Regions from separate parts of the Mesorhizobium sp. M0119 genome, predicted to be linked through region 2. Evidence: riboswitches for the same ligand, from Rfam matches in the RefSeq annotation. Region 2 holds a riboswitch; the other holds the start of a gene.
What was found. Region 2 has a riboswitch for S-adenosylmethionine ahead of NKJ40_RS04175 (O-succinylhomoserine sulfhydrylase). Riboswitches for the same ligand answer to the same signal wherever they lie in the genome.
Positions count from the first base shown of each region.

Region 1: linked by a shared signal. The riboswitch ahead of metX (homoserine O-acetyltransferase MetX) and the one ahead of NKJ40_RS04175 (O-succinylhomoserine sulfhydrylase) in region 2 are both predicted to bind S-adenosylmethionine.

Region 1 is NZ_JAMYTU010000022.1:10,035-14,242, forward strand. Features, by position in the region: gene NKJ40_RS20150 (hypothetical protein) at 1-31, opposite strand, end outside; gene metW (methionine biosynthesis protein MetW) at 255-869, opposite strand; gene metX (homoserine O-acetyltransferase MetX) at 985-2,154, opposite strand; SAM riboswitch at 2,248-2,325, opposite strand; gene hisC (histidinol-phosphate transaminase) at 2,464-3,573, shown strand; gene NKJ40_RS20170 (prephenate/arogenate dehydrogenase family protein) at 3,580-4,208, shown strand, end outside.
Region 2 is NZ_JAMYTU010000003.1:108,024-112,231, forward strand. Features, by position in the region: partial or broken gene NKJ40_RS04170 (glycosyltransferase) at 1-550, shown strand, start outside; gene NKJ40_RS04175 (O-succinylhomoserine sulfhydrylase) at 587-1,777, opposite strand; SAM riboswitch at 1,847-1,924, opposite strand; gene NKJ40_RS04180 (2'-deoxycytidine 5'-triphosphate deaminase) at 2,060-3,154, shown strand; gene araD1 (AraD1 family protein) at 3,184-4,176, opposite strand.

The sequences.
Region 1 (4,208 bases), on a different contig from region 2:
CTTGTCGTTTCAGCGCCGGGCTGCCGCTCAACGCGACTTGTCCATTCTGGAAATCGGTCTTCGATGTCGTGCATCCGGAGATCAAAGCGACCGATATCAAAGCTGTCGCTAATATTATTGTCTTCATTGCTTCCCCCAAACCAACCGATAGACCCTGTTAAAGCAACAAAAACTGCCGGGCAACTTCTTTGGATGGGAAATTGAAAATATGGTTTCTTGCGCAGATGGGGGATCGTTGCTTCTGCCTGTCAAACCTATCGTTTCAGCAGAAATACCGCCTGCTGGCCGAAAAAATTCCAGAACCACCACGGCATGGAGAAGCCGATCCGCTGGCCGTTGGCGTCGAGCGCGGTTGCCTTTTCCACCGTCGCGCCAAGCTCGTCGCACAGATTGACGAAGTCGCGAATGGTGCAGAAATGGATGTTGGGGGTGTCGTACCAGGAATAGGGCAGGTCCCTGGTCACCGGCATGCGGCCGTTGAAGAGCAGCGAAAAGCGCACCCGCCAGTGGCCGAAATTCGGGAATGAGACGATGGCGCGGTTGCCGATCCTGAGCAGTTCGTCGAGCACCAGCTTCGGATTGCGGGTCGCCTGCAAGGTCTGCGACAAGACGACAAAGTCGAAGCCCTTATCGGGATAGAATTGGAGATCCTTGTCGGCATCGCCCTGGATGACCGACAGGCCGCGCGACACGCATTCGTTGACGCCGCGCTGCGACAGCTCCAGCCCGCGGCCATCGACCTTCTTGGTCTCCTGCAGCAATTCGAGCAGCAGGCCGTCGCCGGAACCGACGTCCAGCACCCGCGACTGCGGCGGGATGAGATCGGCGACGACTTCGAGGTCGACGCGCTGGGCGCGGTTGACGCTCATGCGTTCGGCTCCTGCCTGGCGCATGATCCTGATCCGAAAAGTCTGCCACTTGTCGGGGTCATGCGCTGATGCCTGGCGCATGGTCCTGATCCGAACAGCCTGCAACTTTTCGGGGTCATGCGCCGAGCCCTCTCGCCCGCGCGGCCGAGGCGATGAAGCCTCTGATGGCGGCGAACAGTTCCGGCTCGTCGAGCAGGAAGGCGTCGTGGCCGCGGTCGGTCTCGATCTCGACGAACGAGACCGAGGCGCCGGCCGCGTTCAGCGCATGCACGACCGAGCGGCTCTCCTCGGTCGGGAACAGCCAGTCGCTGGTGAACGAAACCAGGCAGAAGCGCGTCTTGGTGCCGGCGAAGGCATCGGCCAGCCGGCCGCCATGGTCGGCGGCGAGATCGAAATAGTCCATCGCCCGGGTCATGTAGAGATAGGAGTTGGCATCGAAGCGGTCGACGAAGGTCATGCCCTGATGGCGCAGATAGCTCTCGATCTGGAAGTCGGCATCGAAACCGAAGGTCAGGGCTTCGCGGTCCTGCAGGTTGCGGCCGAACTTGCGGTGCAGCGCTGCTTCCGACAGATAGGTGATGTGGGCGGCCATGCGCGCCACCGCCAGCCCTTTTTCCGGCCGCTTGCCATGCTCGAAATACTTGCCGCCATGCCAGTCGGGGTCGGCCATCACCGCCTGCCTGCCGACCTCGTGGAAAGCGATGTTCTGCGAAGAATGGCGGGCGCCGGTGGCGATCGGCAGCGCCGAGAAGACGCGCTCGGGATAGCTGGAGGCCCATTGCAGCACCTGCATGCCGCCCATCGAGCCGCCAAGCACGCTGAACAGCTGTTCGATGCCGAAATGCTCGACCAGCATCAGTTGCGCCCGCACCATGTCGCGGATGGTGATGATCGGCAGGTCGAGCCCATAAGGCTTGGCGGTGGCGGGATTTGTCGAGGCGGGGCCGGTGGAGCCGAGACAGCCGCCGATGACGTTTGACGAGATTACGAAGAAACGGTCGGTATCGATGATCTTGCCGGGGCCGATCAGCACTTCCCACCAGCCCGGCTTGCCGGTCACGGGATTGGTGTTGGCGACGTGCTGGTCGCCGGTCAGCGCATGGCAGACGAGGATGGCGTTGGAGCGCGCATCGTTGAGCGTGCCATAGGTCTGGTAGGCGATCTGGAACGGCGACAGCAGCGTACCGGCGTCGAGCTTGAGCGGCTTGTCGGCGCCGAAACGCAACACCGGGCTCGACGGCTGGTCGGCCTCGTTGTTGGTTTTTCGCGCGCGCAAAGCGACCATTCACATCTCCTTGCCCGGCCTTCAGTTGTCCACCAGTCTGGGCAACAGCCAGTCAGGGCAACAAAAAACCGGCCATGCCTTCGCAAAGCCGGTTACAAGATGCAAACGGCCCTTTAGCAAGTTGTTTAACGTGGCTGCAAGCCGACCGGCCAAATCACCACGGAACTTTCGCTGCTCTTCTAGGACTGACGCATGGCTTCGTCAACGGCAAGTTCTTGATCCCGAATTGCCGCCCCTCGACATTCCGGGCCACGGCTTGTATTTCCGCTGCGGCCTCCGGATGGAGGCACTCTCGACGGATTTCATGGAATGAGCCAGACACCGGATCAGACACGTCCAAGGCCCCGCGCCGGCATCATGGACATCGAAGCCTATGTGCCCGGCAAGAGCGCGGCGCCTGAAGGTGTCGCCAAGGTCCATAAATTGTCGGCGAACGAGAACCCGCTCGGTCCTTCGCCAAAGGCGATAGAGGCCGCGCGCGCGGTCGCCGACAAGCTCGCGGTCTATCCCGACGGCAGCGCCAGGCGCCTGAGGGAAGCGATCGCCGAGGTGCACGGGCTCAACCCGGCGAACATCGTCTGCTCCAACGGCTCCGACGAGATTCTGGGCCTGCTGGCGCAGACCTACCTCGCGCCCGGCGACGAAGCCATCATCACCGAACACGGCTTCATGGTCTACAAGATCTACATACAGTCGGCCGGTGCCGTCCCGGTAACGGTCAAGGAGACCGATGAACGCGCCGATATCGATGCGATCCTCGCCGCGGTGACGCCGCGCACCAGGGTCATCTTCCTTGCCAATCCAAACAATCCAACCGGCACCTACGTGCCGTTCCAGGAGGTGCGCCGCCTGCATGCCGGCCTGCCGCGAAACGTGCTTCTGGTGCTGGATGCAGCTTACGCCGAATATGTCCGGCGCAACGACTATGAAGCCGGCGTCGAGTTGGTGGGCAGCGCGGAAAACGCGGTCATGACCCGCACTTTCTCCAAATTGGGCCTGGGCGGGGCGCGGATCGGCTGGATGTATGCGCCAATGCACGTCATCGACGCGATCAACCGCGTGCGGGGACCCTTCAACGTCAATGCGACGGCGATCGAAGCCGGCATCGCGGCGATCCGCGACCGCGCCCACATCGAACGCAGCGTCGCGCATAACGCGACCTGGCTGGCTTGGCTGAGCGAGCAATTAAGCGGGCTTGGGCTGCGGGTGACGCCGAGCGTCGGCAATTTCATCCTCATCCACTTTCCCGAGGACAAAAAGCATTCGGCGGCGGCGGCCGACGACTACCTCAGCCGGCGCGGCTACATATTGCGGCGCGTTTCCGGCTACGGTTTTCCCAACGCGCTGCGCATGAGCATCGGCACCGAAGAGGCCAATCGCGGCGTTGTCGCAGCACTCGCGACATTCCTGAAAAGCTAGAATACCATGACCTCACCTATGTTCGAAAAGATCGCGCTGGTCGGCATCGGCCTGATCGGCTCGTCGCTGGCCCGCGTCATCCGCCGCGAGGGGCTCGCCGGCCAAGTCGCGATTTCGACGCGCAGCGAAGCGACGTTGGCACGCGCGAGGCAACTCGGCCTCGGCGACATCTACACGACGGACGCAAAAGAAGCGGTTCGCGACGCCGATCTGGTCGTCGTTTCGGTGCCGGTCGGCTCTTCGGGTACCGTCGCCGCGGAGATCGCACCGGCGCTGAAGAAGGGCGCCATCCTCACCGATGTCGGCTCGACCAAGGCGTCGGTCATCGCGCAGATGCAGCCGCATGTCCCTGATGGCGTGCACTTCATCCCCGGCCATCCTTTGGCCGGCACCGAAAAATCGGGACCGGATGCCGGTTTTGCCGAACTGTTCGAGAACCGCTGGTGCATCTTCACGCCGCTACCCGGCACCGATCCCGCGGCACTGGAAAAGCTCTCGGAATTCTGGCGCCGCAGCGGCTCCAACATCGACACGATGGACCCGCAGCATCACGACATGACGCTGGCCATCGTTTCGCACCTGCCGCACATCATCGCCTACAACATCGTCGGTACCGCCGACGATCTGGAGTCGGT
Region 2 (4,208 bases):
AGCATGTTGTGGAACAAGCCGATGCTCGATGCCAATGGCGGTATCCGCGCGCTTGCTGCCGAGATCGCCGAGGACGCCGCCGCGACCAAGCTGGTCAACCGGCTCGGACTGCGGGTCAATCTTGTCGCTTCGCCCTTCGAACAGCCGCTCGGCCGGCGCACGCTTGGCGAGATCTGGTCGCGGCAGGCGCGCTGGGCGCCGGGGGGGCCCGGGGCCCGTTGGGGGGTGGTTTGCCCCCCCAATCAGGTGCGCGCGGCGCCGCCCCCGGGGGGGGCGGGGGCGGCCCGCGGCGGCGGCCGCCGGCGGCACCCGGCCGGCAACCGCCATCGCCGTGCTGGTCGCGGCCTACCTGCCGGAATGCGTCTTGGCCTCGGCCAAGGGATGGCACCTGTCGCCGCGCACTATCCCGGCGATGATGGCGCGAGACCTGATGCTTCCCGCCATTTGGGCGCGCGGATGGCTGAGCGGCGCCGTCGACTGGCGCGGCAACGTGATGACTATCCAGACCAAGGCCGTCGCGGAGCTGGAAGAGACCCCGTCCGGCGCCTGATCAGCGCGTCCCCGCTCGCCTCTGTTCGGCCAGCCCTTATCCGGCAGCTCTCAGCGCTTGCTCGATATCTTCGAGCAGGTCGTCGGTGTCCTCCAGGCCGACGGAAAGCCTGAGCGTTCCGGGTCCGATGCCGAGTTCGGCACGTGCTTCATCGGTCAAGTTCTTGTGCGTCGTCGTCGCTGGATGGGTGATCAGGCTCTTGGCATCACCAAGATTGTTGGAAATCAGCACGATGTCGAGTGCGTTCTGGAAAGCAAAGGCCGCCTGCTTGCCGCCCTTCACATCCAGGCAGATCAGCGTCGAGCCGCCCGACATCTGCTTCTTGACCACGGCCGCTTGCGGGTGGTCGGCGCGGCCGGGATAGATGACGCGGGCGACTTGCGGGCGCTCGGCGAGGAAATCCGCGATGCGGCCGGCACTTTCCGTCTGCTGGCGTACGCGCATCGGCAGCGTCTCCAGGCCTTTCAGCAGCGTCCAGGCATTGAAAGGCGAGAGGCTGGGGCCGGTGTGACGGAAATAGTCATGCAAGTTTTCGTCGATCCACTTCTTGTCCGACAGAACGATGCCGCCAAGACAGCGCCCCTGGCCGTCAATATGCTTCGTGGCCGAATAGACGACGATGTGAGCGCCGAGCCGCAAGGGTTTCTGCTGCAAGGGCGTGGCGAAGACGTTGTCGACGATCAGCCTGGCGCTGATCGAATTGGCAAGTGCCGCGACGGCGGCGATGTCGACCACCTCCAGCGTCGGATTGGTCGGGCTTTCCAGGAAGAACAGTTTGGTATTGGGCCTAACCGCTTTTTCCCAATTGGCGATGTCGGTGCCGTCCACCAGCGTTGCCTCGATGCCGTATTTCGGTGCCAGCGTCTCGACCACCCAGCGGCAGGAGCCGAACAGCGCGCGCGCCGCGACGATATGGTCGCCCGCCTTGGCGCTGCACAGCAGTGCTGCCGTCACCGCCGCCATGCCGGATGCCGTGGCGCGCGCGTCCTCGGCGCCTTCCAGCGCGCACATGCGTTTTTCAAACATGTCGACGGTCGGGTTGGCATAGCGCGAATAGATGAAGCCCGGCTCCTCACCCTTGAAGCGGGCTTCCGCCGCTTGCGCCGTCTCGTAGACATAGCCTTGGGTGAGATACATAGCCTCGGAGGTCTCGCCGAAGCCGGAACGCAGCGTCCCGGCATGCACGAGTGCGGTCTGAGGCTTCCAGTCGCGCTTCTTGGTCATCATTCTATCCAAACACCAAAATTGGTCCAAACAAAAAAAACCGGTCGCGAAAGTCGCAACCGGTCCATATGGCCTTGCGGCCCGACGGTCCTTTAGCGACTTGTTTAACGTGGCTGCAAGCCGACCGGCCAAATCACCACGGGATAACGAGCTTTAGACCCGCGCCACGCTTGCGTCAATTGCCGGCATGATTAAGAGGGTTGTACCAAGCAGGTGCCAAAGGCGTCCACGGTCGGACCTGCGACAGAACAAGACCTCGCCCGGCGTTCGAACGGAGCCAGACCCTTGCGGCAGACAGGCATTCTTCCCGATCAGGATATTTCCGCGCTGTTCCAGTCGGGCGCGCTGAAATCGCCGCGCACGCTCGATGCCGATCAGATCCAGCCGGCCAGCCTTGACCTCAGGCTCGGCGACAAGGCCTGGCGGGTGCGTGCTTCCTTCTTGCCCGGCCCGGACCACAGGGTTGTCGATAAGCTCGACCGGCTGAAGCTGCACGAGGTCAACCTCGCCGAAGGTGCCGTGCTGGAAACCGGCTGCGTCTACATCGTGCCGCTGCTCGAAAGCCTGGCGCTGCCCGCGCATATTTCGGCTTCGGCCAACCCGAAAAGCTCGACCGGACGGCTTGATATCTTTACCCGGGTGATGACCGACCGTGGCCACGAGTTCGACAAGATCGCCGCCGGCTATGAAGGCCCGCTCTATCTGGAGGTCAGCCCGCGCACTTTCCCGATTGTGGTGCGGACCGGCTCGCGGCTGTCGCAGATCAGGTTCCGCACCGGCAATGCGCTGTTGTCGGAAAGCGAGCTGCACGACCTGCATCGCGCCGAGATGCTGGTCGCCACCGAACCGCCCAACATCTCAGGCGGCGGCATCGCGCTGTCGATCGACCTCGACGGCGACAAGGATGGGCTGGTCGGCTATCGCGGCAAGCACCACACCGGCCTGGTCGACGTCGACAAGCGCGCCGCGCAGGATGTCGTCGATTTCTGGGAGCCGCTCTACAAGAGCGGCGCCGGCGAGCTGGTGCTCGATCCGGACGAATTCTATATTCTGGTGTCGCGCGAGGCGGTGCATGTGCCGCCGCTCTACGCCGCCGAAATGACGCCCTTCGATCCGCTGGTCGGCGAGTTCCGCGTCCATTATGCCGGTTTCTTCGACCCGGGTTTCGGCCATTCGGCGTCGGGCGGCACCGGCAGCCGGGCGGTGCTCGAGGTACGCAGCCATGAAGTGCCGTTCATCCTCGACCACGGCCAGATCGTCGGACGGCTAGTCTACGAGCACATGCTAAAACGGCCGCAAGCGCTCTACGGCACCGATCTCGGCTCGAACTATCAGGCGCAGGGCCTGAAACTATCCAAGCATTTCCGCGCCGCGCGCTGATCTTCCTCTTACTTGCGGGCTATGCCGCCTCAAAGCGCCTTCACGGCGACCTTCACCGGCTGCTCGATTTCGAGCGGGTTGCGCAGAGGCAGGCCGAAATCCTGCGCCTCGATTTCGAATACGTCACCGGCCTCGGTCCTGATGCCGTCGGCGAAGGACAGCGTCGCCGTGCCGAACATGTGCACATGCACGTCGCCCGGCTGTCGGAAGGCCGAGTATTTGAAGTGGTGATGCTCGAGATTGCCAATGGTGTGCGACATGTTCGCCTCGCCCGACAGGAACGGCTTTTCCCAAAGCAGCTTGCCGTCGCGCAGGATGCGTGAAGCGCCGCGGATATCGGACGGCAGATCGCCGATCAGGATCTCCGGCCCGAACGAAGCGTTGCGCAGCTTGGAATGGGCAAGGAAGAGATAGTTCACGCGCTCGGTGACGTGGTCGGAAAACTCGTTCGACAGCGTGAAGCCGACGCGGAACGGGGCGCCGTCGTCGCCGATCACATAGATACCGGCGATTTCCGGCTCCTCGCCGGCATCCTGGGCGAAGGCCGGCGACATAAGCGCCGCCCCGGGCGCCACTGCCATGGTGCCGTTGCCCTTGTAGAACCATTCCGGCTGCACGCCCGTCTGGCCCTTCGCCGGCTTGCCGCCCTCAAGCCCCATGCGGAACATCTTCATGGAATCGGTCAGCTGTTCCTCGCCGTCCGTGCTGAGCTTCTTATGCATGGAATCGCGGGTCGCGGCGGAGCCGAGATGCGTCAGCCCGGTGCCGGTGAGATGGAGATGCGCCGGATCGGGATGGTTGATCGGCGACAGCAGCCGCCCCTTCTTGTAGGCTGCGTCGAGATCGACGGTTTCGCCAAAGCCCTTGCGCTCGATCAGGGCGACAAGCCCGCTGCCGGTGCGCGCGGCCTCCATCGCCAGCGAATAGACGCTGCGGGCGCCGTTGATGACGCGGGTCTTGCCGCCGTTGCGGGCAACGACGCGGATCGTGTCGGCGTCGTCGAGGATCTGTGAGATCAGCATGGTAACCCTCTCTGAATTGCGGGCTGGCCTGC